3 regions of the Blautia sp. CGZ-1-C1 genome follow, and region 1 is predicted to be linked to each of the others. Evidence: riboswitches for the same ligand, from Rfam matches in the RefSeq annotation. Region 1 holds a riboswitch; each other region holds the start of a gene.
What was found. Region 1 has a riboswitch for FMN ahead of ribD (bifunctional diaminohydroxyphosphoribosylaminopyrimidine deaminase/5-amino-6-(5-phosphoribosylamino)uracil reductase RibD). Riboswitches for the same ligand answer to the same signal wherever they lie in the genome.
Positions count from the first base shown of each region.

Region 2: linked by a shared signal. The riboswitch ahead of AC058W_RS06110 (ECF transporter S component) and the one ahead of ribD (bifunctional diaminohydroxyphosphoribosylaminopyrimidine deaminase/5-amino-6-(5-phosphoribosylamino)uracil reductase RibD) in region 1 are both predicted to bind FMN.
Region 3: linked by a shared signal. The riboswitch ahead of AC058W_RS16600 (ECF transporter S component) and the one ahead of ribD (bifunctional diaminohydroxyphosphoribosylaminopyrimidine deaminase/5-amino-6-(5-phosphoribosylamino)uracil reductase RibD) in region 1 are both predicted to bind FMN.

Region 1 covers NZ_JBWLUT010000129.1:21,626-32,453, forward strand. The annotation lists gene fliB (flagellin lysine-N-methylase) at 1-200, opposite strand, end outside; gene AC058W_RS12135 (diguanylate cyclase domain-containing protein) at 430-2,778, shown strand; gene trpS (tryptophan--tRNA ligase) at 2,861-3,922, opposite strand; gene AC058W_RS12145 (AAA family ATPase) at 4,209-5,699, shown strand; FMN riboswitch at 5,785-5,899, shown strand; gene ribD (bifunctional diaminohydroxyphosphoribosylaminopyrimidine deaminase/5-amino-6-(5-phosphoribosylamino)uracil reductase RibD) at 6,145-7,254, shown strand; gene ribE (riboflavin synthase) at 7,235-7,882, shown strand; gene AC058W_RS12160 (bifunctional 3,4-dihydroxy-2-butanone-4-phosphate synthase/GTP cyclohydrolase II) at 8,029-9,228, shown strand; gene ribH (6,7-dimethyl-8-ribityllumazine synthase) at 9,343-9,810, shown strand; partial or broken gene AC058W_RS12170 (RluA family pseudouridine synthase) at 9,807-10,828, opposite strand, start outside.
Region 2 covers NZ_JBWLUT010000080.1:13,470-24,297, reverse strand. The annotation lists gene AC058W_RS06165 (radical SAM protein) at 1-637, shown strand, start outside; gene AC058W_RS06160 (TrkH family potassium uptake protein) at 834-2,273, opposite strand; gene trkA (Trk system potassium transporter TrkA) at 2,286-3,644, opposite strand; gene AC058W_RS06150 (spore coat associated protein CotJA) at 3,949-4,287, shown strand; gene AC058W_RS06145 (spore coat protein CotJB) at 4,284-4,559, shown strand; gene AC058W_RS06140 (manganese catalase family protein) at 4,563-5,192, shown strand; gene AC058W_RS06135 (MBL fold metallo-hydrolase) at 5,318-6,118, shown strand; gene AC058W_RS06130 (hypothetical protein) at 6,230-6,535, shown strand; gene AC058W_RS06125 (DUF5684 domain-containing protein) at 6,608-7,057, opposite strand; gene AC058W_RS06120 (hypothetical protein) at 7,419-7,559, shown strand; gene AC058W_RS06115 (hypothetical protein) at 7,758-8,237, opposite strand; FMN riboswitch at 8,369-8,502, shown strand; gene AC058W_RS06110 (ECF transporter S component) at 8,658-9,293, shown strand; gene AC058W_RS06105 (NUDIX hydrolase) at 9,509-10,123, shown strand; gene AC058W_RS06100 (MATE family efflux transporter) at 10,264-10,828, shown strand, end outside.
Region 3 covers NZ_JBWLUT010000180.1:18,571-29,398, forward strand. The annotation lists gene AC058W_RS16565 (ABC transporter substrate-binding protein) at 1-549, shown strand, start outside; gene AC058W_RS16570 (carbohydrate ABC transporter permease) at 566-1,453, shown strand; gene AC058W_RS16575 (carbohydrate ABC transporter permease) at 1,450-2,292, shown strand; gene AC058W_RS16580 (glycoside hydrolase family 13 protein) at 2,336-4,009, shown strand; gene AC058W_RS16585 (AEC family transporter) at 4,202-4,480, shown strand; gene AC058W_RS16590 (FUSC family protein) at 4,712-5,776, shown strand; gene AC058W_RS16595 (hypothetical protein) at 5,992-6,159, shown strand; FMN riboswitch at 6,182-6,320, shown strand; gene AC058W_RS16600 (ECF transporter S component) at 6,507-7,142, shown strand; gene AC058W_RS16605 (AEC family transporter) at 7,471-8,460, shown strand; gene AC058W_RS16610 (ZIP family metal transporter) at 8,807-9,589, shown strand; gene AC058W_RS16615 (hypothetical protein) at 9,911-10,225, opposite strand; partial or broken gene AC058W_RS16620 (MATE family efflux transporter) at 10,423-10,572, shown strand; gene AC058W_RS16625 (AAA family ATPase) at 10,746-10,828, shown strand, end outside.

The sequences.
Region 1 (10,828 bases):
CGACGATCATACTGTCGGAAAACATGTTCTTTCCAGTCGATATCGTTATGTAAGCGGTTACGGAACGGACCTTTAAAGTGCTGATATTTTTTCAAAGTTTTATCATCAATAACGATTTGCCACCCTGCACAGCAGGTGTCCGGACAGGCACCGGCAATGCAGGAGAATTCTTTATAATAATTTGGAAATGTAAATTGCATAACGCTAAATAACTCCTTTCTGACAGATAAGAAAAGTGTTGTATTACTGAGAATGATGTGAACAGCAACAACATTTCTTATCTTATGATATAAAAATATTGTATAGGAAACGAATAGAAAATACAATGCATTTATTTTTGACAGAAATAGCTAAAATATATTGAATGGGAACCAAAAATATTATAAAATAATATACAAATCAAAGCTTTTTGAAAGGAAGCCAAAAGTTGTGAAGAAGAGATATACAATTGGTGTGATGATAGGAAATGCAAATTCACCGCATACGATGGATCTAATGCAGGGGATTTTTCATGCAGCACAGTCGATGGATGTCAATGTTATATTATTCCTTGGAATTCACAGCAGCTATTATTATAAATCATATTTTGGAGAAGATGTGGAGGATGATTATGACTACCAGTTTAATGCCGCATATGATTATCAGGCATTTGCGGACCTGGATGTGCTGGTAATCGCATATGGATCATTATGTATTTTTCTGGATGAAAAAGAGAGTGCAACTTTTCTGGAGAAATATAGAGATAAGCCACGTGTTCTTCTCGAAGAAAGGGACAAAACAGGAACATCTACATCCATTATTACGGACAATTATAATGGAATGTATGCCATAGCAGAACATCTGGTAAAGGACCATGGGTATAGAAATTTTACCTATCTTGCGGGACCTCATGGAAATACAGACGCCAGGGAACGCAGGCAGGCGGTATATGATGTGATGGAGAAATATGAAATCCCGTTTGGACCGGAGCGGATTGCTTATGGAGATTATTCATCATGTGTGCAGAAACAGGTAAATCATTTATTGGATGCATATCCTGACATGGAAGCAATGATCTGTGCAAATGATGTTATGGCAGAGACTGCATATAGAGAATGTAATAAAAGAGGATTGATTGTCGGAAAGGACATTGCGATTACTGGTTTTGATGACTGGGAACTTGCCGAGACAATGAATCCGCCATTGACAACTGTATTGCAGAATGCTTTTGATATGGGGTATATGGCAATAATCGGCGCGGTAGAATTGTGCAAGGGAAAGAAATGCCACTCTGTGGTAGTTTCGGCGAGTGTAAGAATTCGTGAGTCATGTGGATGTTCAGTAGACAGAAATTCTTATGAGGAAACTTCAATTCTTGGAAAAGAAACTCATTGGACAGCGATTGTGGAGAGTTATCTGGACAGTATGCTGAAGGAAGTTCTTCCGGCCAATTCAAATAAAGAATTGAAGGGCAGAATACGGGATTATCTGAGTTTGCTTTTAAGTGTGGATTTCAGAACTTCGGATAGTGAAGAGAATATAAAGAGAGGTCTGCAGAAATTGTTTGACAGTGAACTCGGCGGACTGCTCAATGGACATTCTTTTATGAAAGTGCTGGATCAATTTGTTGATGAATGTATTCAGGTAGAATTGCGAAAAGATAAGCCAGACAGAACGATCATTCAGAATTTACTTCTGAGAAAGAGACTCTTAAATGATAAGATCGTGGCATACAGTATTAAAAGTGAAAAAGAGCATTTCAGTACTTTTCAACAGGAAAGCTGGTTTGTTCCGCTGATTTCCAAAGATATGATATGTCATATGAATGATGAGCAGGAGATGTATAGACGTGCACTTGTGAAGCTAAACGCGTTGAGCGCAAAAGCATCGTATCTTTATATTTTTAAAGAACCGGTAGCTCATTACAGAGATGAGGAATGGAAATGCCCAGATAAGATGTATCTGGCTGCATATCAGATAGGACAGCAGATTATTTCATATAAAGAGAATGAACGTCCGGAAGTGTCTACAGATTATTCAAGGGACGGAAGAGTTATATGCGGAAAGAAAGACAACGAAAATTATGTAGCGACGATTCTTTGTCTCTTTTCCGGAGAAATGCAATATGGTGTTCTGGCAGCGGAAATTAATCCTGCCAATCTGGCTTTATTTTATCTTATCAGCAGGCAGATTGGAAATATGCTGCGTATGTATCAGATGTCGAAAGAGCAAAAAAGGATGCAGCAGAAACTCGAAGCTCTGGTCAGAGAAGTCAGGGAAAAGAATGAAGTCCTTAACTTTCTGTCGGAATCTGATGCATTAACAGGCTGTATGAACCGCCGGGGACTTATGGAAAAGGCAGTTCAGATGAATAGAAAAAATGATGGAAAAGAGATGCTGATCCTGTTTGCAGATCTGGACCACCTGAAGGAAATCAATGATTCTTTTGGACATATAGAAGGCGATTTTGCCATTAAAAAATGTGCTGAGACTTTAAAATCTGTGGTGGGAGAAAATGGCATCATAGGAAGAATCGGCGGAGATGAATTCTGCGCAATGCTTCCCGGAAATGCTGAGGATGGACAGAGGATTCGTAGACTGATCCAGAAGAAAAGTGCAGCATTTAATGAGAATTCCGATAAAGCGTATTATGTGGAATTATCAGTGGGATACACGATAGTTACATGCAGTAGCGGACTGGCAATCTCAGATGAACTGAAAGATGCCGATAAAGCTCTCTATGAGGAAAAAAAGAAACGGAGAAAATCTGTAAAGAAACAACTGGATTTAGAAAAATAGTAATAAAATAATGCTAAGCAAAGAACAGGTTCAGACACGAATAATATATTTCGTATCTGAACCTGTTTTATATCCTGGGAAATTATTTAATCAGGCTATTATCGTCAAAGTAGTTAATCTGCATAGCAGAACGTACATCATGAAGTGTCTGAGCAGCTTTTGCCTCAGCAACTTTACTTCCTTCTTTGAGGATATCATATACATCATCGAGATGCTGTTCCCAATGTTTACGTCTTTCGCGGATTGGAGAAAGCTCTGCCTGAAGTACTTTGTTCAGGAATTTCTTAACTTTAACATCACCCAGACCGCCATGTGTATAGTGAGCTTTCAGTTCATCCAGGTTCTGATATTCTGGCAGGAATTCTGCGAAATATTCCGGTTTGCAGAAAGCATCCAGATAGATAAATACCGGGTTTCCTTCCACACGACCAGGGTCTTCCACACGAAGATGATTCGGATCAGTAAACATGGACATAACTTTCTTCTTGACATCTGCCTCTTCATCAGCAAGATAGATGCAGTTTCCGAGAGATTTGCTCATTTTTGCTTTGCCATCGATACCTGGCAGACGTAAGCAGGCTTTATTGGATGGAAGAATGATTTCTGGCTCTGTCAGAGTTTCGCCATAAACAGTATTGAACTTGTGTACGATTTCCTTACACTGTTCAAGCATCGGAAGCTGATCCTCTCCAACCGGAACAGTAGTAGCGCGGAATGCAGTGATATCTGCTGCCTGGCTGATCGGATAACAGAAAAATCCAACAGGAATGCTGGCTTCAAAATTACGCATCTGAATCTCAGATTTAACAGTTGGGTTACGCTGTACACGTGCTACAGTCACAAGATTCATATAGTAGAAAGTGAGTTCTGTAAGCTCCGGAACCATAGACTGGATAAAGATTGTGGATTTCTCAGGATCAATACCACATGCAAGGTAATCCAGTGCAACCTGAAGGATATTCTGGCGAACTTTCTCAGGGTGTTCTGCGTTATCTGTTAATGCCTGTGCATCAGCAATCATAATATAAATTTCATCATATAAGCCGGAGTTCTGTAAACGAACACGCTCGGATAATGAACCAACATAATGTCCAACATGAAGGCGGCCTGTTGGGCGGTCACCGGTTAAAATAATTTTGCTCATTTTGCTCTCCTAAAAGTAAATTCCGATTTTCCAGAGAATAATCTGGAAATTCTCAGTTATCCCTATTATAAAGCCTGCGGATGTTACCGTCAATGATTTTGGTGGAATAAATGAGGATATAATGTTACTGTGAACGGAGTGAACATTAACGATATAATTTCTTGAATAATTATGCAATAAATACATTTACAGAATTGATTAAAAGAAAAGATTCTGCTAGAATAATAAAGAGTTGTACATAAAAAATTACACACTGATTAAGGATAAAATAAAAGGAGTATTTACCATGCCAGTATTTGATTTCAGCGGTGCTTCAGACAAGAAACCAGGTGTACAGTCTGAATGTACCTACACTACTTTCCAGTCTGATGAAAAGGAGACTTCCCCTGAGAAACCGATCATGATTCTGGATAACAGCATCCGTCAGTGGAAACATCATTCCTGCGGTATTTTTACTAATCCAATCAAACGTACATCCTTTGAATTTAAAGAGGATGACGGCGTTTTCAGTGCAGATATCATCAGTATTGATTCAAGATTTGTAAGTCTTCTGAAATGGCTTGGGGAGAATCATATCAATGTGCGCCTTTCAGGAGAGAATAAAGAGAATGGTTATGCAGTTTATAAGATTCGTGAAACTGCTTTTGGCGGCGGCACGAAACTTTCCGCAGAGGACGGATTTCTTCAGTTTATGATCGAGAGACTTCTTGCAAGCAGTGCACCTGCAGAGATTGTTGAGGATGAAGATGAAGAAGAAACAGGGGATGAGATGAAGCTGACAAGCATTCAGAGCATCACTGACTTTATGACCTGTGCCGGAAGAACTCTGCCGGATAATATTCGCCTCTGGGCTCGAAGAAACCTTGCAGTTGCCCGCTCTCATGAGGTATCTCCGGAAGAGAGACGCCACGCTCAGCGTGCACTGTCCATTATGATGAACATTCAGTGGAAGAATAACTACTTTGAAGCAATCGATCCGCAGGAAGCACGTAGAATTCTTGATGAAGAACTCTACGGAATGGAATCTGTAAAGCAGCGTATTATTGAAACCATCATCCAGATCAACCGTACCCATACACTTCCTGCATACGGACTTCTCCTTGTAGGCCCTGCAGGTACAGGTAAATCCCAGATTGCATACGCAGTTGCCCGTATTCTGAAACTGCCTTGGACAACTCTGGACATGAGTTCCATCAATGATCCGGAACAGCTTACAGGAAGTTCCAGAATCTATGCAAACGCAAAGCCCGGAATCATCATGGAAGCTTTCTCAGCAGCAGGAGAATCCAACCTTGTATTTATTATCAACGAGCTTGATAAAGCAGCGTCAGGTAAGGGCAACGGAAACCCTGCAGACGTACTTCTTACTCTGCTTGACAACCTTGGATTTACAGATAACTATATGGAATGTATGGTGCCCACAGTGGGCGTTTATCCCATTGCTACGGCAAACGATAAATCCCAGATCAGCGCACCTCTTATGTCCCGTTTTGCAGTGATCGATATCCCGGATTATACATCAGAAGAGAAGAAGATCATCTTCTCCAAATACGTCCTTCCGAAGGTTCTGAAACGCATGAGCCTCAAGGCAGAAGAATGCGTAGTAACAGAAGAGGGTCTGAATGCCATCGTTGAATTGCATAAAAATACAAGCGGTATTCGTGATCTGGAACAGGCAGCAGAGCATATCGCAGCCAATGCCCTGTACCAGATTGAAGTAGATCACCTGACAGGTGTGACATTTAATGCAGATATGGTAAGAAGATTACTTTCCTGAAAAAAATCTTGACAGAGATAAAAGTTGAGAGTATACTGTCAGACATCAGCAAGATAAATCGCAAAAATTGCTGATAAAAATAAAATAAGATCTTCAGGGCAGGGTGCAATTCCCTACCGGTGGTAAAGCCCACGAGCCGTAAGGTATGATTCGGTGCAATTCCGAAGCCGACAGTACAGTCTGGATGAAAGAGGATAACAGTAGAGATACAGAAGAATTAACTGATCTGTGAAAGCTGACTGCTCTGGAATAATTAATTTATTCCAGAGCTTTTTTATATCAATTAAAGTGATTTCAGTGATGAAATAAAGAGTCAGATTCATCGGAAGATAATTCATATCAAATATTAATTACCAAGCCCTGGATGTTGAAAAAACACCGGGGCTTTATTTTATGGAATTGTTATAAAAGAGCAGGAGATGATGGATTGAAAAATATAACGGATATGGAACAGGACAGGCAGTACATGAAAATGGCTTTGGAACTGGCGCAAAAAGGAATGGGTTTTACAGCACCTAATCCGATGGTAGGTGCTGTGATCGTTAAAAACGGAAAGATCATTGGTCAGGGATATCACAGAAAATACGGTGAACTCCATGCGGAGAGAGAAGCTCTGGCAGCATGTACGGAAGAACCCGAAGGAGCATCTATATATGTTACTTTAGAACCCTGCTGCCATTATGGAAAACAGCCTCCATGCGTGAATGCAATCCTGGAGGCTGGAATCAGACGCGTGATCATCGGATCATCAGATCCTAATCCACTGGTTGCAGGAAAAGGAATCCGGATTTTGAAGGATCATGGAATTGAAGTAACAGAAAATATTTTAAAAGAAGAGTGTGATAAATTGAATGAAGCATTTTTTTATTACATCCAAAATAAAAAACCGTATGTGGTCATGAAATATGCAATGACTATGGATGGAAAAATTGCCGCTTATACAGGAGAATCCAAATGGGTGACAGGAGAAGCTGCCAGAATTCATGTACAGAAACAGCGACTGAAATATACAGGAATTATGGTTGGGGTGGGAACTGTGCTGGCAGATGATCCGATGCTTACCTGCAGACTGGAAAACAGCAGAAATCCTGTGCGTATTATCTGCGATTCCCATCTGAGAACACCACTGACATCTAAGATTGTAAGAACAGCAGCGACAATTCCTACAATCATTGCAAGCAGCAGTAAAGATCAGCAGAAGATAAAGAATTATGAAGAACTGGGATGCCAGGTTCTGTATGTTCCGGAGAAAAACGGACACATAGATTTAAACAGATTAATGGAACTTCTGGGAGCTGAAAAGATAGACAGTATCTTGCTGGAAGGAGGAGGTTCTTTAAACTGGTCAGCACTGGAAAGCGGTATTGTTCAGAAAGTTCAGACCTATATAGCACCCAAACTTTTTGGAGGCGAAGAAGCAAAGACGCCGGTGGAAGGAAAAGGATTTCCTGATCCTGCCAGCGCAGTATTATTAAAAAACAGCGAAATAATCAGACTGGGAGATGATTTTCTCATAGAGAGTGAGGTGAAGAGAAATGTTTACGGGAATTGTTGAAGAACTGGGAACTGTAAAAAATATAAAAAAAGGAGCTAATTCAGCGGTATTCACGATACAGGCAGAGAAAATACTGGATGACCTGAAAACAGGAGACAGCGTAGCTGTAAATGGAATCTGCCTTACTGTAACTGCATGTCTGGAAAATGGTTTTATGGCAGATGTGATGCACGAGACATTGAACCGTTCTGCGCTGATTCAGCTTTCACCGGGGCAGCATGTAAACTTGGAAAGGGCAATGCCGGCAAATGGAAGATTCGGAGGACATATTGTTGCCGGGCATGTGGATGGAACAGGAAAAATCACGGAAATTCGCAGAGATGATAATGCTGTCTGGTACACCATTCAGGCTTCACCACAAATTATGAAATATATTGTGACAAAAGGTTCTGTAACAGTTGATGGAATCAGTCTTACAGTGGCAAAAGTCTCAGAAACAGACTTTTCCATTTCTGCAATTCCTCATACAGTAAAGATTACAGTCCTCGGAGAACGCAAAGAAGGAGATATCGTCAATTTGGAGACAGACATAATTGGAAAATACGTGGAAAAATTAATAACGCCTGTGAAAGAACAGCCGATAAAAAGTAATATTACACGGGATTTTCTGAATAAGTATGGCTTTTGACAGAATTAACCACAAAGCGGTTATTCGATTGATGCAGAACTGTACAGTGGATGTTTTATCTGCCTAACACGAACCAGATAAGCAGCCAATACGAATGATTTTGCCCTCTTAACAACAGAAAAATATATTGTATAAGGAGAGAAAAAATGAACGGATTTGATTCAGTAGAAGAAGCTCTGGAAGAACTTCGGAATGGAAAAATTATTCTGGTAACGGATGATCCGGACAGAGAGAATGAAGGAGATTTTATCTGTGCAGCAGAGTTTGCCACAACAGAAAATATTAACTTTATGGCAACTCACGGAAAAGGACTTATCTGTATGCCAATGTCTGAGGAATATGTAAGAAAACTGCAGTTCCCGCAGATGGTAGCAGAAAATTCAGATAATCACGAAACTGCTTTTACTGTTTCCGTAGACCATATCAGCACCACTACAGGAATCTCTGCGGCAGAACGTTCTGTTACTGCCATGAAATGTGTGGACGAGAATGCAAAACCCGAAGATTTCAGACGCCCCGGACATATGTTTCCACTTCTGGCGAAGAAGAACGGTGTTCTGGAAAGAAACGGACATACAGAGGCAACTGTAGACCTGTGCAGACTTGCAGGGTTAAAACAGTGCGGGCTGTGCTGTGAAATTATGAGAGAAGACGGCACTATGATGCGGACTTCTGAGTTACGGGAACTTGCCGGAAAGTGGAATCTTAAATTCATAACAATTAAAGATATTCAGAATTACCGTAAATGCCATGATATTCTGGTGGATCGCGTGACGACCACAAAAATGCCGACCAGATACGGAGAGTTTATGGCGTATGGATTTGTAAACCGCCTGAATGGGGAACATCATGTAGCACTGGTAAAAGGTGAAATCGGAGATGGAGAAAACGTCCTGTGCCGTGTGCATTCAGAGTGCCTGACAGGAGACGTTTTTGGATCACAGCGTTGTGACTGCGGACAGCAGTTTGCAGCGGCGATGGCCCAGATTGAGGAAGAAGGCAGAGGGATACTCCTTTATATGAGACAGGAAGGAAGAGGAATCGGACTGATCAATAAACTTCGTGCCTATGAACTTCAGGAACAGGGAATGGATACACTCGAAGCGAATCTGGCACTTGGATTTGCCGGAGACGAAAGAGAATACTACATTGGTGCGCAGATTCTGAGAAATCTTGGGGTAAAAGAGCTGCGGCTGCTGACAAATAACCCGGATAAAGTTTATCAGTTGGAAGAATTTGGCATCAGGATCAAACAGAGAGTTCCGATACAGATGAATGCCACAGCGTATGATCTGCGTTATCTTAAGACAAAACAATTACGAATGGGACATATTCTGAAGTATTAAATACAGCGGGGATTTTCATATATAACGATAACGTTCCCGAAAATAAAATTTACCGTATATAAAAACCTGTACAGGTTAAAAAATATAAATTTACAGATGAAAGGACCAGAAAAAATGAAAACATTAGAAGGAAAATTAGTATCAGATGGAATGAAAGTAGGAATTGTAGCAGCCCGCTTCAATGAATTTATAACTTCCAAGCTGGTAAGTGGTGCCATGGATGGGCTGACACGTCACAATGTAAAAGAAGAGGACATCCAGGTAGCGTGGGTACCAGGTGCTTTTGAAATCCCGCTGATCGCGTCTAAAATGGCAAAAAGTGGAAAGTATGATGCGGTTATCTGCGTAGGTGCTGTGATTCGTGGAAATACCAGTCATTATGATTATGTATGCAATGAGGTTTCCAAAGGGATTGCATCAGTATCACTGGAAACAGGAGTTCCGGTATTATTCGGAGTACTTACCACAGAAAACATCGAGCAGGCAATTGAACGCGCAGGTACAAAAGCAGGAAATAAAGGCTATGACTGTGCACTCAGTGCCATTGAAATGGTAAATCTGATCAAAGAATTTGAAGCTTAAATAGACAACAGATCAGACCCTGAAAGTGAAACCAGTTCACGAAAATCGAAAGGTAATGGTGCTTCCAGAAGGAGCATTTTATCTCTGAAAGGATGCTGAAAAGAAACTTTCCATGCATGAAGGGCTGCCCTGGAAAAGGAAGCACAGGAAGATATTTTATCGTCTGAATGATAAAGAGTATCTCCAAGCAAAGGATGTCCTGTGGATGCCATATGGACACGGATCTGGTGGGTACGTCCGGTATCCAGCTTAAGTGTGATAAGCGACCAGTCCTGACTGGAAGAGTATGATAATGAGTAACTGCTGTTTTGATTTTTCCCGATAATGCAGATGAATGTAAGGAAAGATCAGCAGCAGTTTTCATTTTCAGATGATTCTCCGGGTCCTGCATCAGCGGTAAATCTAAGGTATGCCAGACACCAGGCATATCTACAGGCAAAGTATCGGATACAGCGGCAAGATATTGCTTGTGAATTTTGCATGGAGATTTTACAGATTGAAGCCTTGAAGCTGCTACCTGATTTTTGGCAAAAACCACAATCCCGGAAGTCTCCTGATCGAGCCGCCCCACCGGGCGGACACAGACCTGTTCATTTTTCTCTCGAAAGTAACCGGCAACAAGATTGGAGAGGCTGTCTGTATAATGCATTCCCGTTGGATGCGTAACCATTCCTGCCGGTTTATCAACTGCCAGAATATCCGTATCTTCATATAAAATATTCAGAGAAAAAGAAGTTTCGGAAACTGGAGCGGAAGCTCTGTTGGAATGGAAATCCGACAAATCCTTACTTCTGATTCCGTCATTATAATTTTCAAGATGCGCAGAAGCAGTCCCGGCTTCCTCCAGACAAACGCGGATCACATCGCCTGGATATATTGTCTCAGTTACACGACAGCGAACTCCGTTTCTGGTAATCCCGTCCGGCCGAAACTTCGCCTGGCTGATCTGCCGTTTTGTAAGTCCTGCATTCTTTTTCAGAAATGCTTCCATTTTAAGTTCTGTAGTTTGTTCATCTAT
Region 2 (10,828 bases), on a different contig from region 1:
TCTGGAACTTCAGGAGAAAGGAGCAGCCAATATAAATCTGGTGACAGGAACACATTATATTCCACAGATTATTGCCGCATTGAAAATTGCAAAGGAAAAGGGAATGAATCTTCCTGCTGTTTATAATTGCGGTGGATACGAGAGTGTAGAAGCATTGAAAATGCTGGAGGGATACATAGATGTATATCTGCCAGATTATAAATACGCGCAAAGTGAACTGGCACGAAAATATTCCCATGCGTCGGATTATCCACAAACAGCATTGCGTGCAATTGGTGAAATGCTACGACAGACAGGAAGTGCGCAGTTTGATGAGAATGGTTATATCCGGCGGGGAACGATTGTCCGACACCTTATATTGCCGGGACATACGAAGAATTCAAAAGAAGCGTTGACAGTTCTGCACCAGACATATGGAAACCAGATTTACATCAGTATCATGAATCAATATACACCAATTTTCAAACAAAAGGAGTATACGGAATTAAACAGGCGTGTGACAAAAAGAGAGTATGAAAAAGTTCTGGATTATGCGTTTGAAATTGGAATTGAAAACGGATTCTTTCAGGATGGGGAAACTGCCAGAGAGAGTTTCATTCCGGCATTTGATTATGAGGGAGTCGAAAAAAAACTGTAAAATAAAAAAACTCCCATAAATGGAAGGAGGCCGGTACTTTCGTACCGGCGCGTATGAAAAAGAAAAATATTTATAAGAAAGACTCATCGTCTTTCTAAACATTATTATATCTAATAAATGTGAAAAAAATGTGAACATAATGTAAAAAGAAAAAATATTTTCTCGATATAACTCGCACATCATAAAAAACAATGTATTAAAATTTCCTCCAAGTATCTCTTACAAATAATAACAGCAGTGGGAAGATCTCCAGACGTCCGGCAAGCATATCAAAAGTAAGGATAAGCTTTGAAAACCAGGAGAACATACAGAAGTTTCCGGTAGGTCCGACAAGCTCAAGACCAGGTCCGATGTTGTTAAAGGTTGCTGCGACTGCTGTAAAATTTGTGATCAGTTCAAAGTCATCAAAAGCAATCAGAAAAACAGATGATGAGAAGATCAGCACATACACAATAAAGAAAATATTCGTAGAACGAACGACTTCGTGAGGGATGGCTTTGCCATCCATTTTTATTTTCTTTACGGCGTTAGGATGCAGGAAAATATGCAGTTCCTTTCTGACAGTCTTGCACAGAATCAGGATTCTGGAAACTTTGAAACCACCACCTGTACTTCCGGCACAGGCACCGATAAACATCAGTATCACCAGAATCGTTCGTGAGATTTCCGGCCACATATTGAAATCAGTAGTTGCATATCCGGTCGTTGTGATAATAGAACCAACCTGGAAAGCTGCCTGCTGGAAGGCCCTGGTTGCACTGCCGAAAATATGGTAGATATTGCAGGTGATGATCAGAGTTGCAACGCCGATGATTCCAAAGTAATATCGTACTTCTTCCATTTTGAAAGCCTGGGCAAATTTTTTGGTGATAATAAAAAAGTATGCATTAAAGTTAACACCAAATAAGATCATGAATACAGTAATAACAACCTGCAGATAGGTGCTGTAACTTGCCATACTGTCATTCTTGATACCAAATCCACCGGTACCTGCTGTACCAAAAGCAGTACATATTGTATCAAAGAGCGGCATACCTCCGATCAGAAGTAAAACGATTTGAATAACAGTCATTACAAAGTAGATCGTGTACAGAATCTTAGCGGTTGACTGTACTTTCGGCGCAAGCTTGCTTACGGAAGGTCCAGGACTCTCTGCTTTCATCAGATTCATGTGATATCCACCGGTAAGTGGCAGAAGAGAGAGGATAAAAACAAGAACCCCCATTCCACCGATCCAGTGAGTGAAGCTTCGCCACATCAGCATACAATGAGGAAGTGCTTCCACATTACTCAGAATACTGGCTCCTGTTGTGGTAAATCCGGAAACAGTCTCAAATAAAGCATCCACAGGATTCGGAATACTGTGGCTGATCACAAAAGGAATCGCACCCATAATACTCAGAACGATCCAGCTTAACGCTACGGTTACGAAGCCTTCTTTTGTGTAAAATGCTTTACGTGTCGGTTTCTTGCGCGTGAGCGGAAATCCGATAGCCAGACAGAGAACGATCGTGATCAGAAAAGCAACTCCGGAAGTTTCTTGATAAATCAGGGCGGTAACTGCCGGAAGAAGCATAAAAGCTGCTTCAATCTTTAAAATCATCCCGATAATATAAATAATAATGGAATAGTTCATAATCCGGCTCCTTTATTTTTCCAGAATATCTGTAATATCACGCAGACCCTTGTGAGTAGTTACTATGATTACGGTATCTCCCACCTGAATTGTATCCTGTCCACGCGGAATCTTGACTTTTCCGTTTCGGTTCAGATATCCGACCAGAAGATTCTTTTTCAGGTTCAGTTCAGATAACGGAATGCCAACTACCGGTGAATTCTCGCGGATTGCAAATTCCAGTGCCTCTGCCTGATTATCAAGAATGTGGTAAAGGGTTTCGATATTACTTCCGATACTGTTCTGCATGGCACGCACATACTGCAGGATGTAATCAGCGGTAATATATTTAGGATAAATAACACTTCCAATATCAAGGTTATCAATCACATCATCAAAGGAAAGTCTGTTTACCTTTGCAACCAGTTTTGCCTTTGAAATTGTTTTGGCAAAAAGAGCCAGGAAAACATTTTCCTCATCCATGTTGGTGAGTGATACAAAAGCTTCTGCGCGTGCAAGACCTTCTTCCATAAGAAGAGAACGGTCAGTACCATCACCGTTGATGATCGTTGCCTCTGGAAGCAGGTCACTTAAGGTTTCGCAGCGAGCCTCATTCTTTTCGATAATCTTAACAGAAATGTTCATATCTAACAGAGCTTTTGTAAGGTAATAGGAAATAGTTCCTCCGCCAACGATGATCGCGTTCTTTACCTGATTGGTCTTAAGTCCTATTTTTTTGAAAAAAGCTGCGGCATTTACCGGTGATGCCAGAATAGAGACCATATCTCCATCATGGACAACATAATTACCACCCGGAATAGAAACGCGGTCGCGGCTCTCTACCGCACAGAACAGAACATCACATCTCAGAGTTTCGGTAATCCGTGAAATGGCCATGCCATCCAGATCGAATTCCGGAAGAACCTTGAATTTCAGCATTTCCACACGACCTCTGGCAAAGGTGTCGATCTTGATCGCAGATGGGAAACGCAGAAGACGGGAAATCTCCTGAGCAGCTGCGAGTTCCGGGTTGATGATCATAGTGACACCCAGACGTTTCTTAATAAAACTGATTTCCTTAGCATAAATAGGATTACGGACGCGGGCAATTGTGTGGCAGTGACCTGTTTTCTGCGCAATCAGACAGCACAGCAGATTCATCTCATCAGAGCCGGTTACTGCGATCAGAATATCGGCATTCTCAATTCCTGCTTCCATCAGAGTATTAATGCTGGCACCATTTCCGACGATTCCCATGGCATCAATATCATCCTGAAGAGAGTTGATTACGTTAGAAGAAATGTCTATCAGGGTAATATCAGATTCTTCTTCCTGAAGCTGTTCAGCCAGGGTACGCCCAACCTTACCGCACCCAACAATAATTATTTGCATAATTCCTCCAATAAGGGGGCTGTCACATAAACATTTATATGTGAAACAGCCCCGTTTATATCATATTTTTGTTCTTTTGTTGTTGCTAAAGCAAAGATACTATAGCACTGTTAGGGGTATTTGTAAATATGAAATTTTTGTGATTTATTGGTTACAGTTTATTCTGCAAAGATTGTTATTGTGAATGCAGCGAGCAACAATATTTGTTGTAATTACAAATTGTAATGGAGAACGGGTCACGAATTCAGAAATATGACATAAAATATAGAGTAAACAGACTTATAATTAATGAAAGGAAATGTTTATGGAGAATTATCACATGGGACGTTCATGCGGCCGGCCGTATAACAGAACCTGTGGCATGAACAGACCTCAGCCAGTAGACAGAAAAATGAATGATCAGGGATGTTCCTGTGAAAATAGAGAAAATGAAACCAGAGAGAGCTGTAATTGTATAATGCCTGGAAGTAACGGAAAAAGTCATGAAATGTTTTCTCATTTACAGCATCTGGAATCGGCAATGGCCTATGTACCATGTCAGAAATTTACTGAAAATTATCCTTTAAAATATGCACTGAGTGTGGGAACTGTTTTTCCACAGTTATGTAAGCCATTTTGCGGAAAGAGAGGTGCACGCAGATGAGGCAGAATTGTTCAAGACGGCAGATGCTGGAACGAATCGATCAGGTCAGCTTTGCTGTAAATGATATGCACTTATATCTCGATACACATCCCTGTGATGAAAAAGCACTTGTTTATTGCAGAGAACTTGTGCAGGAACGGAAAAAACTCTTAAAAGAATATGCTGAAATGTTTGGACCTCTCACTATTGACAGTACAGACCAAAGCGAAGAAACCATCTGGAAATGGATGGAACAGCCATTCCCATGGGAAAAGGAAGGAGCGTGCAGATAGTTTATGTGGAATTATGAAAAAAGACTTCAATATCCGGTAAATATCACACAGCCGAATGCAAAAATCGCACAGTATATCATGAGCCAGTATGGTGGTCCTGATGGCGAGATTGGTGCTTCTATGAGATATCTTTCCCAACGATTCACCATGCCAAACCGTATGGCGGCGGCAGTTCTTAATGATGTTGGCACGGAGGAATTGGCCCATTTGGAAATGGTATCTACTATCGTACACCAGCTTACCCGAGATCTCTCTATGGAAGAAATTGAGAAATCTGGATTCGGTCCGTATTATATTGATCATACTGTAGGAGTCTGGCCGCAGGCCGCAGGTGGAGTTCCATTTAATGCCTGTGAATTTCAGAGTAAAGGAGACCCTATTACTGATTTATTTGAGAATCTTGCAGCAGAACAGAAAGCCCGCTCTACTTATGATAATATTCTTCGGGTAGTACGGGATATGCCGGAAATTGCTGATCCGATTAAATTCTTACGTGCGCGCGAGGTGGTACATTTCCAGCGATTTGGTGAAGCACTTCGTTCTATTCAGGAAGAATTGGATGCAAAGAATTTCTACGCATTTAATCCTAGTTTTGATAATCCATGTGCTACATCTTGCGATGGATGCAAATAATCATATAAAAATTGCTATATACAAAGAAGAAAAGTGTTCCGTTTTTGAATGGAACACTTTTCTTTTATATGTTATACTACATGAGAAACAGAATTCAGATGAATAGCCAGGAGGTACTATATAAGATGAAGCTTACAATACTGGGAACCGGAAATGCAAAAGTAACGAAATGTTATAATACCTGTTTTACATTAAACGAGGATAAAGAATATTTTATGATAGATGGCGGCGGTGGAAGCACCATTTTGAAACAGTTGGAAGATGCCGGAATCAGCTGGAAGGATATCCGTACGATTTTTGTTACGCATAAACATATCGACCATCTGCTGGGAATTATCTGGATGCTCCGTATGTATTGCCAGGGAATGGCAAGAGGACAGTTTGATGGTGAAGTAGTAATCTACGGACATGACGAAGTGATCTGCCTTCTGAAGCAGATGTCCCAGATGCTTCTGACTGCAAAAGAAACCAAATACATTGGTGAGAAAGTACATCTGGAAGAAGTAAAAGATGGAGAAGAAAGAATGATTCTGGGACACAAGGTAATATTCTTTGATATTCTTTCTACAAAAGCAAAACAGTTCGGATTTTGCATGGAATATGCAGACGGAAAGAAACTGACCTGCTGTGGAGATGAGCCATATAATGAATGTGAACATAAATATGCAGTGAATAGTACCTGGCTTCTCCATGAGGCATTTTGTCTCTTTTCACAGGCAGATAAATTTAAACCTTATGAGAAACATCATTCCACAGTAAAGGATGCCTGTCAGCTCGCACAGGAACTGAATGTTGACAATCTGATTTTGTATCATACAGAAGATAAAAATATCTCCAGACGAAAAGAACTCTACACAGAGGAAGGAAAACCATATTATAAAGGAAATCTTTTTATCCCGGATGATCTGGAAACCTTTGAATTGTAATATAAACGGATAGTGAATTACAGCCCATACATTGCTGCATATTAAAAATGAAGTGATAATGCTACTAAGAAATACATCCCGCTGTTACTCGCAACGATCACAGGAAACATCATGTCAATGCCATTTCTGAAACTCCTTGACATCGACTTCCCGGAAAGTTTTGTAAAAGACTTCCAGGGACCGAAATTCGGTATCGAAGGAATCCGTAAATATCTTGGAGCAGAGAACAGACCGCTGTTAAACAACATGATCAAACCATGTACAGGATATACTCCTGAAGTTGGTACAAAACTGTTCTTCGAGGCGGCAGCAGGCGGACTTGAACCGATTTTTGACGGAGATGTGAGTAACAGGTATGAGGTGACTGATTTCTGCTGTGAAACGGTAAAAGAGTATTTTGATAACAGAACTTTATAATAGGCTGTAGCCTGTATGAGATGAAAAAATCCCCAGAACATAAGCTCTGAGGATTTTTTATTTAGCGGTTGTCTATTTATCTGCCCCATAATATCTGTCATCGCCGAAGCCAAGGATCAGCATGAAGATTGGCGGTAAGAAGATAAGGCCAATGGCGAATCCTGTGCCTCTGCCGAAGGCTCTTGCAAGCTTAATGCTGTACATAATACTGATGATGACAAGTATGATTTTGATCAGTATGACAAGCATGTAGACTGTTAAGCTTTCGCTTATTTCCAGAGTTCCCTGCAGATAAGAAGATATGATTCCCAGGATGAGAGTCAGCCAGAAATATGCGGGCTGCCATGCGATTTTATAAGAAATATAATCGCCATATATTGGAATAATACTTTTCCATCCGGCCTCTCCTGCTTTGGTAAAGATTCTCCAGTTGGCAATGATCTGCAGAAGCCACCATGCGAATGCAATCATCAGATACATACCGCCCAAGAGCATCAGACTACTGATAGCTATAAGTCCCATTTGTGTGTTCCCCCATTTCTTTTTGTGAGATATGATACATGTATCGTTGGTGTAGAAGCATAGTTGAGAACTATGTTTGTTCTCCTAAAGTATTTATGCTAAATCCATTAAAGCATATTCTCAGTAGTTCGTCAATTATCAAAGAAGATTGTAAATTTTATATTTGATAGCTGACTGTAAAGACCAAAGCTAATGTTCGGCTATAAGTGGGAAAACTATTGTTGCTGTGGCATAAAACATATACTGCCAGTGAATGAAAAGCTGATGAGAAAAGGGTATAATGAGTGTAATAAAGGATGAGTGAATTATAACAATCCTCTAAATGAATTACTGAAGATTGTACATAAGCGAGGTGAAAACTATGGCAGCAATACTTATGAACTACAAAATACCGGGATATTATATATTTTTCATTTGTCTGGCAGTGATTTCCTGTTTTTCTAATCCTGGAATGGTTGTATTAGCGGGCTGTAGGGTTGATAATATTGATCAGGCAGAGTAAAATTTTATCAATGAAGTGAGTCTCCTGCTTTAATATTACAAATATTCGCCTGACTTATGAAAAGTGCCTGATGAGATGAAAAGCTTCTCAGGGAGGGGGTTGCGAGAACAGAGAAAAAAGAATGGTTTCGGAAAAAATAATGACAAGTTAAACAAGAGCCGTAAAGTGGGAATTTCCAGCTTTGCGGCTTTTGTGGTATCATGAATTGAAAGACATCTCAACAACTTTTCCATTGGTTACCTTAATGCACAGACCTAATCCATTCATGCTTCTCATGGTAGACATGAAAGCGGACTTTGAGCAATATTCGTTGGGAGCTTCACCTCCGGAAAAATAGTATTTGGTCTTGGAAGTAAGTTTAAATGTATGTTTTCCGTATTTTATATATGCTTTTTTGTTTTGGCTGTTTAATACTCCGTTTTTGGAAGTATTAAATGACGCATACATTGTCAGAGTGTTCCCCTTACATATAGCCTTTCTTGTGCCTGACATATAGTATTTTGTGCCATTGGTTGTTATTGTTCCGCCTTTTTTTCCATTTATGCAGGTATTATAGTAGGTTGTACCTGACTTTCCGGTAGCTGCCTGCACATTTGAGAATCCCATGCAGCCGGTAACGAGGCAGATGGCAAGTATCAGTGTTAACATTTTCTGGAACTTCTTTGTCCATGTTTTCATATTGAAAACCTCCTTTCGTTTTCTGGATTTATTATAATAGCCTGGAAAAGCAAAGTCAATAGAGAAGCGTAATGGAATAGTTGTATTGACAATAGATATCTGTATGTAGTATAATCAGACGCAGATAAAAGAAAATTCTTCGGGGTTGTGGTGATCAGCATCAGCTGAGATTCCCTACCGGCGGTTATAGTCCGCGACCCGCTCAGGCGGCTGATCTGGTGGAATTCCAGGACCGACAGTATAGTCTGGATGAGAGAAGAACACGCGATATTTACCATACGTGCTCATTACCCCGGACATATAATCCGGGGTTTTTTATATGTTGAAGAAAATCTTCATTATATAAAAAGCTTGTGGAATTTTCTTTTAACAGGATATGAGACAGATCCATAAAGAATAATTTCAAAGGAGAGAAACAGTATGAGTGAACAGGTATTAAGAAATGGAAATGTGATGGCAAGGAGTAAGACGAGAACCATCACACAGATAGCCATGCTTGGTGCTATCGCAGGAATTTTAATGAATCTGGAGTTTCCGCTTCCTTTCCTGGCACCGAGTTTTTATCAGCTGGACTTTTCAGAAATCCCGGTACTGGTTGGCTCATTCGCAATGGGACCGATCGCAGGTGTACTGATCGAGCTGGTAAAGATTCTTGTGCATCTGGTAACAAAGGGATCTATGACAGCAGGTGTAGGCGATGTGGCAAACTTCATCTTTGGATGTACATTTGCAGTTCCGGCAGGTCTGATCTACCGTTACAAATCTGTTAAGAGCAGAAAACATGCAGTGATCGGAATGGCAACTGGAACCGTACTTACAGCAGTAGTTGCATGCTTTATCAATGCATTCGTGTTACTTCCGGCATACGGAAAGGCTTTTGGAATGCCGGTAGAAGCATTTATTGAAATGGGTAGCGCAGTACACAGCTCTGTAAATAATCTTCTTACATTTGCAGCAATGATCATTTTCCCATTCAATATATTTAAATATACACTGACATCTCTGATCGTATTCTTTATTTATAAGAGAATCCGTGTAGTTCTTAAGGGAGATTGATTTTATATCTGATAAAGAATAAATTGGCAGTCCAATAAAAAAGAAGAACAGTCGTATGATGAAAAATCTACGGCTGTTTTTCTTTTTGGCGGGTAAAAAATAATTACAGAAATTGTCAGACTGACTTAAAAAAGATACGATAATATGGTAAGATAAAGCAGACAATATAAACACCTGAATGTGAGGTTTATGAATAGCGAAAGGAAGTATCCATTATGGGACAGATACACAATATTGAGAAATTGACAGACTGTAAATTTTTAAACTTATATCATTTAAATGCAACAAGTGTCCATAACACTCCTGTGTCATATTTTGTGGCATCACGCGCGAAGAGTATTAACGAATTAAAAATAAAAACAGGTAAAAATACTCCGGATGGTGTAATTATTTACAGTCTTTACGGAGAGAAAAAAGACAGGGTTGTATTGGTACGTCAGTACAGATATGCAATCGGCGGATACATCTATGAATTCCCGGCAGGTCTGGTAGAACCGAACGAAGAATTCCATGAAGGTGCAGTAAGAGAAATGTATGAGGAAACAGGACTGAAATTCACACCTCTGAAAGTAAATCCTGCATTTGAGAAACCTTATTTCACAACGGTTGGCATGACAGATGAATCCTGCGCAAATGTTTACGGTTACGCGGAAGGTGAGATCAGTAAAGCGGCACAGGAGGATTCCGAAGAAATCGAAGTTGTGCTTGCTGACAGAGAAGAAGTAAAGAGAATCCTGAAAGAGGAAAATGTAGCGATCATGTGTGCATATCAGCTTATGCATTTCCTTCAGGATGAAGAACCTTTTGCATTTTTGAAGGAAGAACTTTAACCAAATCAAGCAAATAGCGAAGAGGATGATTTTATCTGCTTGATTAAGGAGAATTAAAGGATTAAACTAGAATCCTGAATATGATTCTGAAAATTGACTGATGAGTATCATTAATATTTTATACAGGAGCAAAAAAGATAATGGACGAGTGTAAACGAAGTTTACGAAAAGAAATAGTCAGGCTGGCACTTCCAATTGCACTTCAGCAGTTCATGACAGCCCTGGTCGGAGCATGTGATGCGATCATGCTGGGAAAGTTAAGTCAGGATGCCATGTCAGCTGTATCACTGGCCACACAGGTTACTTTTGTATTTAATCTGTTTATGTTTGCATTTATGGCAGGCGAGAATATGTTTGTGGCACAATATTATGGAAAAGGGGACTACAAAGGTATTTCCCAGGTGTTCAGCCTTGTAACAAAGATTTGCGGATGTATTGCAGTGGTATTTCTGGCAGGAGCCCTTTTCTTTCCGGAACAGATCATGAGAATCCTGACAAATGAGGAAACTCTGATCGTTCTGGGAAGTGAGTATTTAAGGGTGATTGGCATTTCCTATGTGTTTTCGGGAATTGCACAGACTTTTCTGGCAATCATGAAGAACTGTGGTGCAGTAAATATGAGTACCCTGATCAATGGGGTTATGGTAATTCTCAATATCGTATTGAATGCTGTTTTAATTTTTGGACTGTCCGGCTTCCCGAAAA
Region 3 (10,828 bases), on a different contig from region 1:
GATTATGCACAGGATGATTTCATGGGACTTAGCTATGATGACGGAAACAAGAAATTTGCCAACGGTGACGCTGTAATGATCATCAATGGAAACTGGGCAATCAGCCAGTACCGTAATGCTAACCCGGATGTAAAAATAAACATGTTTGCAATTCCGTCTTCCAATGATGAATCCCAGAATAAGGTTACCTCAGGTGTAGATGTGCTTCTGGGCGTAAGCAAGAGCAGTTCCAATGTAGATGCAGCTAAAGATTTCGTTTCCTTTATGATGGAAAAAGAAAATGTACAGACTTATATTGATGAGCAGTTCTCATTCTCCGCATTAAAGGGTGTAGAGCAGAGTGATGAAGCAGTATCAGGTGTACAGGAAGACATCAGCAATGGTAAAGTTGCCAACTTCGAAGACCACTACTACCCATCAGGATTTAATATGTCTGTACTGCTTACTGAACTTAGTTTAAATCGTGCAAATGGAATGGATGATAAGGAAAACATCGAACAGTTCCTGAAACAGTGTGACGAAAAATATGATGTTGCGAATGTAGATTAAGTGAGGGGATGAGCCTATGAAGAAAGCAGCGAATCGTAAAAGACCTGCTGTCAATAAAGTTTACTATATTTATGTTGGTATTCTTGCAGTATTATTTTTCATCTTCCATACAATTCCTTTCCTGAAAGGTGTATTCTACAGCTTTACTGACTGGAGAGGATATGGAGACTGGAATTTCGTAGGGCTGCGTAATTACCTGCATATGTTTGTAGATGCAGATACAGGAAATGCCTACATTTTCACCTTTAAATTTGCTGTGATCACTACGATCCTGGTTAATGTGATCAGCCTTGTGCTCGCATGCGCATTAAATGCAAAGATTAAATTCAAAAATACCATTAAAGCATTTTATTTCCTGCCGTATATGCTGGGAAGTCTGATCGTGGGATTTATCTTCAACTATATTTTTGCAAACCTGGTTCCGGAGCTTGGAAAAGCTCTGGGAATCAAGGCTCTCAGTGTGAATATTCTGGGTACTAACAATGCGATGTGGGGAATCATTGCAGTATCTCTGTGGATCGGATGTGCATTCAATACACTGATCTATATTGCAGGACTCCAGTCTATTGATACAGATGTATATGAAGCTGCTGACCTGGACGGAGCTACAGGATTCAAGCGGTTCAGCAAGATCACTTTCCCTCTTCTGGCACCGTCCTTTACCATTAATATGGTGCTCTCGGCCAAAGGTTACCTGATGGTTTACGATCAGATCATGGCCATGACAGATGGTGGACCCGGAACAGCAACTACTTCCATTGCAGTCCTGATCTATAAGAAGGGATTCGGCGGAGGACAGTTCGCCTACCAGTCAGCTAATGCAGTTGTGCTTTTCATTGTAGTTGTGCTAATCTCTGTGTTACAGCTGCGTATACTTGAGAAGAGAGAGGAGAAGTTAGGATGAAACAGGGTGTAGCGAAGGTAAAAGAACGTTACAACTGGCCTGTAACGATTCTTCTTATTATAGGAATTGTGCTGATTATTCTTTTGCCTCTGTATATGGCACTGATGATCGCAATCAAGGATCCGTCTGACATGAATAACATACTGGCATTACCCAAAAAGCTGCGTCTGCAGAACTTCGTAGATGCCTGGGTGATGACAAATTTTCCACAGAAATTTTTTAACACTGCATTTATTACAGTGATCAACCTGTTCTTTACATTGATCACAAATTCTTTTGCAGCATATGCAATAACCAGAAACAGGAAAAAGAGTAAATTCTTTTCTATTATGTACTATTACTTTATCAGTGCTATGTTTATCCCATTCCAGGTAATCATGCTTCCATTGGTTGTACAGGCGAATGCCTTCCATCTGGATAATATTTACGGTATTACTTTTTTGTACATTATCTTCGGTCTGCCTATGAACACTTTCCTTTATACAGGTGCGATCAAGGCGATACCGGAAGCACTGGATGAAGCAGCAATGATCGATGGTGCCAACCCCATCCAGATTTTCAGCCGGGTCATTTTCCCGGTATTAAAACCAACTACAGCAACAGTAGCAATCCTTTCCTTTATGTGGACATGGAACGACTTCAGTATGCCACTGGTACTCTTAAGTGATGAGAGCCAGCAGACCTTACAGCTTGCACAGTATGTATTCAAGAGCCAGTTCTCTGTAGACTATAATCTGGCATTTGCCTCTTATCTGCTCGTACTGGCACCTGTACTGATCGTATATATCTTCTGTCAGAAATGGATCATGAACGGTGTTGTTGCCGGTGCAGTAAAGTAACACATCAATAAACTTGAGAAATGCAAACAGGAGGCTTACGTTTATGAAGAAAACCTGGTGGAAAGAAAGTGTTGTTTACCAGATCTACCCCAAAAGCTTTAAAGACAGTAATGGAGACGGAATCGGAGATATCAGAGGAATTATTGAGAAGCTTGACTATTTGAAAGAGTTAGGTGTGAATGTTCTCTGGATTTCTCCTATGCTGGAGTCTCCTCAGGATGATAACGGCTATGATATTTCTGATTACAGAAAGATATACAAAGATTACGGAACCATGGAGGATTATGAAACTCTCCTTGCAGAAGCGCACAAAAGAGGAATCAAGATTCTCATGGATCTGGTTGTAAACCATACTTCCGATGAGCATTCCTGGTTCGTCGAGAGTCGTAAATCCAAAGATAATCCTTACCGTGACTATTATATCTGGAGAAATCCGGTGAATGGTAAGGAACCAAATAACTGGGGCGGAGTATTCGGAGGTTCAGCCTGGGAATATGACGCACAGACAGATATGTACTATCTTCATCTGTTCTCCAAGAAACAGCCGGATCTGAACTGGGAGAACGAGAAGGTTCGCCGGGAAGTTTATGATATGATGAACTTCTGGTGTGAAAAGGGAATCGATGGTTTCCGTATGGACGTTATCAGCATGATTTCCAAAGATCAGAAATTTCCTGACGGAGAGATGAATAACGGATTGTATGGTGATTTCGGTCCGTATAGTGTTCATGGTCCAAGAATCCACGAATTCCTGCATGAAATGAATCAGGAAGTTCTTTCCAAATATGATGTGATGACTGTGGGGGAAACCTCAGGAGTTACCATTGAGGAAGCACAGAAATACGCAGGTGATGACAGAGAAGAACTGAATATGGTATTCCAGTTTGAGCATGTAGAAATCGGTGGTGGTGATTATGGCAAATGGACCACAGAACGGTATGATTTCAAAGAGTTCAAGAAGATCATGATCAAATGGCAGGAAGAACTGGCAGGAAAAGCATGGAACAGCCTTTTCCTTGGAAACCATGATCAGCCAAGAAGTGTATCCAGATTCGGAAATGACAATCCTGCTTACCGCGATATTTCAGCCAAGATGCTGGCGACCTGCCTTCATATGATGCAGGGAACCCCTTATGTTTATCAGGGTGAAGAGCTTGGAATGACTAATGTTTATTTTGATAAGCTGGAGGACTACCGTGATATCGAGAGCCTTCATTATTTCACTGAGCTGACAGAGACAGGCAGACTGACACCGGAGTATATGATGAAATGTTTGATGCTCAGAAGCCGCGATAATGCCAGAACACCAATGCAGTGGGATACTTCCGCAGGTGCAGGTTTCACTACAGGGAAACCATGGATTAAGGTAAACCCAAATTACCAGCAGATCAATGCGGCAGATCAGTTAAAAGATCCGGACTCTGTTTTCCATTATTATCAGAAACTGATCCGTCTGCGTAAAGAAATGGATATCATCGTATACGGAGAATTTGAGGCTCTGTACCGTGATCATGACCAGATCTTTGCTTACATAAGAAAGCTTGAATCAGAGAAGCTGCTCACAGTATGTAATTTCAGTGCACAGGAAGCGGAAATGGAACTTCCGGAAACATTCACAGAAGGAGCTCAGTGCCTGATTACGAATATGGGAAGAAAAGTATTTGACAGGAAAATCATCCTGAATCCATATGAGGCATTTGTACTTTACAGAAAATAGAATAGTCTGAAAAAATACCCTTTCGTATAATATGACGAAAGGGTATTTTGTATGTATTACTCCTGTGAAGGCATGTCTTCACTAAGTTTCAGCAGTGCTTCAGCAAGATTGGAGTCCAGGATCAGCACATCCACCAGCCCGCCCTTTAAAGCGCTTAACACAGCATTTGCCGTCTGGGAAGGATTGAGGTAATTGATCAAAGAATATATGGGTGAGATCGTTAAACTGGTAGTGATCCGACACATTTTTGCGGCAGTCTGTGCAGTATTTTTCTTCTTTGTATTACCATTTGATCTGGTAATCAGACAGACCCTTGTTTTACTGTGCTTTGCTCCTATGAGTGCAGTTGCACCTGCCTACACAGGAATGTGTGGAGGAGATGAAGGAATGGCAAGCTGTGCGAACAGCGTGACGATTCTTTGCAGCCTTGTAGTGATCACGGCATTGCTGGCGATCATGGGATTGTATTAAGTGGTAATTAATGATACATAATGTGAACGGTGTATGGAATAATACCTCTTTTGAGTGAGTAAAAAAATTTATGGAGTGCGAGAAATGACTCTTGACGTTTTTGGAAAATTGCGGTATAGTGCTCGTTACTATTTCAAAATTCATAGTAGATACGTAATCATTTGGCGTTTTGTTATTCTGTGAAAACGCTGGATTTTTACGTGATTTTACAAAAAAGGAGACGACTTGGAAATGACATTTTATCAGGAACTACAGTTGAGTTCCGTTGGTTCTAAGCAGCTTATTAAGAACACAACGGATCCAAAAGAAAAAAGACGTCACATATTAATTTATAACTTCAAAGTATATCTGGTCATGGCGTTCTGTGTTGCGGTGGTGAGCCTGTACAGTAAACTCACAGGAAGCAATAACAGTGTAGTCGGGGTTACAGTTCTGCTGGCGGTTCTCGTATTGCGACAGGCGGACTTCGGAATCAGGACAACACATGGGTTGATTTCCATTGCAGGAATCTTTGGAATTCTTATGGCGGGGCCAAGACTGGCAAATATGGCAGCACCACATCCATTTGCCGCATTTCTTGTCAATGTGGTCTGCATTCTGCTTCTGATGATTCTTGGATGCCACAATGTGATTATGTATAATCATTCTACATTTGTACTGGGCTATTTACTCCTTCTGGGATATGATGTGACCGGGCAGGAATATGCGTTACGCATCGCAGGACTTTTCATAGGAATGCTGATCTGCATGGTGATTTTTTACAAAAATCAGAAGAACAGACCATATAGAAGAACTTTCCTTGACCTGTTTCGTGAGTTTGACATCCGCTCAGCAAGAAGCAGATGGTATCTGAAACTGACACTGATTGTGTCCAGTGCTATGTTATTTATGAATCTTCTGGGACTGCCGAGAGCCATGTGGGCAGGAATCGCCTGCATGTCCGTATGCCTGCCATTTACAGAAGACTGTGCTTCCAGAGCCGGAAACAGAGGGCTGTTCAATATTGTAGGATGTTTGCTCTTTATTGTACTGTATCTGGTACTTCCGGAATCCATGTATCCGTATATCGGAATGATTGGTGGAATCGGAGTCGGATATTCCGCAGGATATGCATGGCAGACTGCATTTAACACTTTCGGAGCACTCTCTATTGCAGCAGGACTTTTCGGAATGCCTGCGGCAGTGGCACTTCGTATTGGCGCGAATGTGTTTGGCGCGGCTTATACGGTGATCTGCAATAAAGTGGTGGATAAGATTGCAGAGAGGATTCATATGAGAAAGAATATTACTGCATAAGGGGAAAACTATTTCTCTGATGATGAAAAAGCAGGACTGTTGAGTACAGTTCCTGCTTTTTTGCGGGAAAGATAAATATACACTGTCAGTGAATAAAACAAGTAGAAAATAAAGTTATAATAGAAAAGGGAGAAAAAGAAAATAATCAAACCACCAGTTGAACTGGTGGTGCATGACTTAGAATTACAAAGAGTGGAGAGAACATTACAGAAACTTTGATAGAATCAAGAGAACTTGGCGCAAATGAGAATTATACAGAATTCGATAATAAAATAGAACTGTTTGCACCCGATGAGATTCCAACGGACAATACGACTCCTTCTTACAATGTACACTCCGGTAAAAAATCTGAAAATTGTATTGAAATGAATATACTTATGTAGTATAATCAAACGCAGATAAAAGAAAATTCTTCGGGGTTGTGGTGATCAGCATTAGCTGAGATTCCCTACCGGCGGTTATAGTCCGCGACCCGCTTAGCTTAGGCGGCTGATCTGGTGAAACTCCAGAACCGACAGTATAGTCTGGATGAGAGAAGAACACGCGATATTTTTACCATACGTGCTCATTACCCTGGATGATTTATCCAGGGTTTTTTATGTGGTGAAATTTTCTATGAGATATGACAGTTTTGCCATGTAAAGAAGCTTGTGGAATTTTCTTTTAAACAGGATATGCAGCGAATAAAAATTTATATCCATAAAGAATAATTTCAAAGGAGAGAAACAGTATGAGTGAACAGGTATTAAGAAATGGAAACGCAATGGCAAGGAGTAAGACAAGGACTATCACACAGATAGCCATGCTTGGCGCTATCGCAGGAATTCTGATGAATCTGGAGTTTCCGCTTCCGTTCCTGGCACCGACATTTTATCAGTTGGATTTCTCTGAGATCCCTGTACTGGTTGGCTCTTTCGCAATGGGACCGATTGCAGGTGTTCTGATCGAGCTGGTGAAGATTCTGGTGCATCTTGTAACAAAGGGATCTATGACAGCAGGAGTCGGTGACGTGGCAAACTTCATCTTCGGATGTACATTCGCAGTTCCGGCAGGATTAATCTACCGCTACAAATCCGTCAAGAGCAGAAAACACGCAGTTGTAGGAATGGCGGTCGGAACAGTTCTGACAGCAATAGTTGCATGCTTTATTAATGCATTTGTTTTACTTCCGGCTTATGGAAAAGCTTTTGGAATGCCAATCGAAGCATTCATCGAAATGGGTGGCGCAGTACACAGCTCTGTAAACAGTCTGCTTTCATTTGCAGCACTGATCATCTTCCCATTCAACTTATTTAAATATGCACTGACATCCCTGATTGTATTTCTGATCTACAAGAGAATCCGTGTGGTTCTTAAAGGGGATTGAGAAATAAAAACAGACAACAGATAGAATATTAAATAGAAAAGATCAGCCGTATGATGAAGAATCTGCGGCTGTTTTTCATGCCTGAGCACAGAAAAACAATCCTCGAAATTGTTGGAGAGACTTAAAAAAGGCATGATAATATGGTAAGATAAAACAGACAGAATAGAAATAAAAAAGTTAGTAGAAGTTATAAAAAATGAAGGAAGAATCCTTTATGAAAAATAAATAATGCGAATGCAGAAGAAAGGAAATAGCAACAATGGGACAGATACATGATATTGAAAAATTAAAAATCAAGACAGGCAAAAACACTCCGGAGAATTGACTTATGAGTACATTAAATATTCTTCTTAATCAGATCGGAATGTTTGTCATCTACATTCTGGCAGGCATCATTCTGATCCAGACACATGTGCTGAACCGGGAAAATATGGAAGTCGTTTCCAGACTTGTGATCAAACTGGCACTGCCGGTCATGATTTTTACAAATACGGTAAATGGAGTGGATAAGCAAATGCTTTTCCACTCCCTGCCGATTCTCGGAATCGCATTCTTTATGTATATCTGTCTGTTTGGACTCAGCTTTCTTTCGGGAAAAATACTGCACCTGCAAGGTGATCACCAGCAGCTTTATTCTGCAATGAGTGCATTTGGAAATATTGGATTTATGGGAATTCCCATTGTCACAAGTATCTTTCCGGAAAGAGGAATGCTGTATATCTCGGTATTTACCATGATAGACCAGCTGATGCTGTGGACAGTCGGGGTAAGGCTAACCTCGAAGGCAGAGGATACAGTGGAAAATACTTCAAAAAATTCATCACAATGTGGAAAAAATGTTGGTGCCGTAAAGCATTCTACATTTGACTTTAAAAAGCTGATTAACCCGGTAACAGTTGCAATCGTATTGGCATTATTCTGCATTCTTACAGGCCTTACATTACCAGAGATTCTGAACACAGCATTCTCAAAAATCGGAGCAACAGCAACACCTCTGGCAATGATTTATCTTGGCGGAGTCTTTGCATGTATGGATGTAAAAAAATATATTTGCAAACTGGACTATTATGGAATCGTCGCAATCAAAATGCTGATTTTTCCGGTGCTGTTTTATCTGATACTGGGGTTACTTCCAATATCGGCAGAAATACGTATGACCATGACACTCACATCCGCTATGCCGGTAATGTCATCTGTAGTTATGATGGCAAATACATACGGCACAGACGGCGACTATGCCATGGGTGGAATCCTGGTGACGACAGTCTGTTCAATCGTGACTTTACCGTTTGTATACTGGGTGCTGCAGTTTATCTGAAACAGGAGCAAAAACAATGAATGAGCGTAAACAAAGTTTACGAAAAGAAATAGTCCGGCTGCCCGCAGTCTATTCTTTAACTGCTTATTGCTCTTCGCAACCCCCGCAGGGGACTTACTTGATTCGGTTAAATTTGGGCATATAGAATTTGAAAAAAGTTCTGTATGCTCTTTTTATTTGGAAGAAAATCTGATATACTTACATGAGTTAGACTAAACTAACTAACAAACAAACTGGATTTTTCATCCACTATTATTTAACCAAATCAGAGTTATTTGTATGATTGGTGGAGAATAGGAACAATTACTTATCTTAGGCATACAAATAGAATAGGAGGAGTAGACAGATGAATATAAATGTATTTTACGGAATCCTGATTCCTTTTATCGGAACTTCAGCAGGAGCAGCCTGCGTATTTTTTATGAAAAGGAATCTGAATGAACAAGTACAGAGAGCACTTACCGGCTTTGCGGCCGGGGTCATGGTGGCAGCTTCAGTGTGGAGTCTGCTGATTCCATCAATCGAGCAGTCTGCAGACATGGGAAAGTTTTCTTTTATCCCGGCAGCAGTGGGATTCTGGATTGGAGTGCTCTTTTTGCTCTTGCTGGATCACATGATCCCGCACCTTCACCAGAACAGTGACAAGGCAGAAGGTCCAAAGAGCAGACTTCAGAGAACTACTATGCTGGTTCTGGCTGTAACTTTACACAATATTCCGGAAGGAATGGCAGTAGGAGTGGTCTATGCCGGATATCTGACCGGAAATACGAAGATTACCGTGATGGGGGCCATGGTGCTCTCTATTGGAATCGCTATTCAGAATTTCCCGGAAGGCGCGATTATTTCCATGCCATTGCGCTCGGAAGGAATGGGAAAAGGCAGAGCGTTTGCAGGTGGTGTGTTATCCGGAATCGTAGAACCAATCGGTGCGGTACTTACGATCCTGGCGGCAGGACTTATTGTTCCGGCGTTACCATATCTGCTCAGCTTTGCAGCGGGAGCAATGTTCTACGTAGTAGTAGAAGAACTTATCCCCGAAATGTCAGCAGGGGAACATTCCAATATTGGAACGATTTTCTTCGCAGTAGGATTTTCACTGATGATGGTGCTTGATGTGGCATTGGGGTGATACAAGTAAGTCCCCTGCTTCAATTGAGAATATTCGATTGACTTTCTTAAAATGGTTGTGATAGCGTTTTTGTATCTGATTGCAAAGATAAAAAAGTCTCAGCGTAATATGCTGGAAACATTCTTCTGGTAGGTATTAATTATTCGAAAAAAGATAAAGAACATCAGTGTATGATAGAAAAAATTAAGAAGTAATACATTTGATTGGAAACAGATGCACTGGGATTTGGCGGTGTGTGGATCGGTATTGCACAGATGGAGAATCGTTTTGATGAGACGAGAATCCATTTTGTAGAAAAATAAAACAGCTGTCTGATATAAATCAGGCAGCTGTTTTACTCTTAAGAGAGAGTCTGACGGTAGCAGAGGGAGAAGATTCTGCTGAGGAATGGCGGGAATCTGTTCTGTACAGATATAAAATTCCGCCAAAGAAACCAAAAATCAGTCCGGTATATCCACCGGCACAAAGGATAACAGTCAGTTTGGTAATAGCAGACATTCCGCCAATTATAGAGATGAAAAATCCTGCCAGAAGTCCGAGTGTTGTCCATTCAATAAGTGAAACTGCCAGAAAAGCGGCAGAAGCATGTGACTTTTTTACCTGATGATTAATAGAATTCCATAATGTCTGATACATAATCATTCCTCTTTTCTTATATCTGTGATGTAATGCTTGGTCAGATTGGAAATCTCCTTTTGGGAGTATCAATATCCAGTTGACATATAGTAACAATGTAAGCTTATATATTATTTTATTTCTCATTTCTTTATCTCCTATTATAGGAATGCTTTGTAAAATACACATGCGCGCTAATGAAAAATTTGTGTAAAATTTTAATTTTCCCGGTACAGATGCTTATGGTTGCAGTGGGAATTGGAACAGGAGTAGGAACAAATGCACTTCTTGCCAGAACACTGGGACAGGGAAACAGTAAACAGGCCGCAAAGGTAGCAGGCAACAGTCTGTTTCTTGGAATTATTATGATGCTGTAAAAAGTTGTATATTTTTTATGGCAATTAATTAATATTTTCGGGGCGCAATCATTGCCGATGCCAGAACAGATGGGGATAAGTAAGACAAATATTGCCTGTCTTTGATTTATGCCTTATAATAAGAAGCAAAGGAAAATCAAAATAAATGCGGAGGTGAAATCGGAATGGGAAATTATTTAAATCCAGATATAAATAATTTCATGGAAGTAGTAAATTCCAGCATATACGTAGATAAAACAGAGCTTTT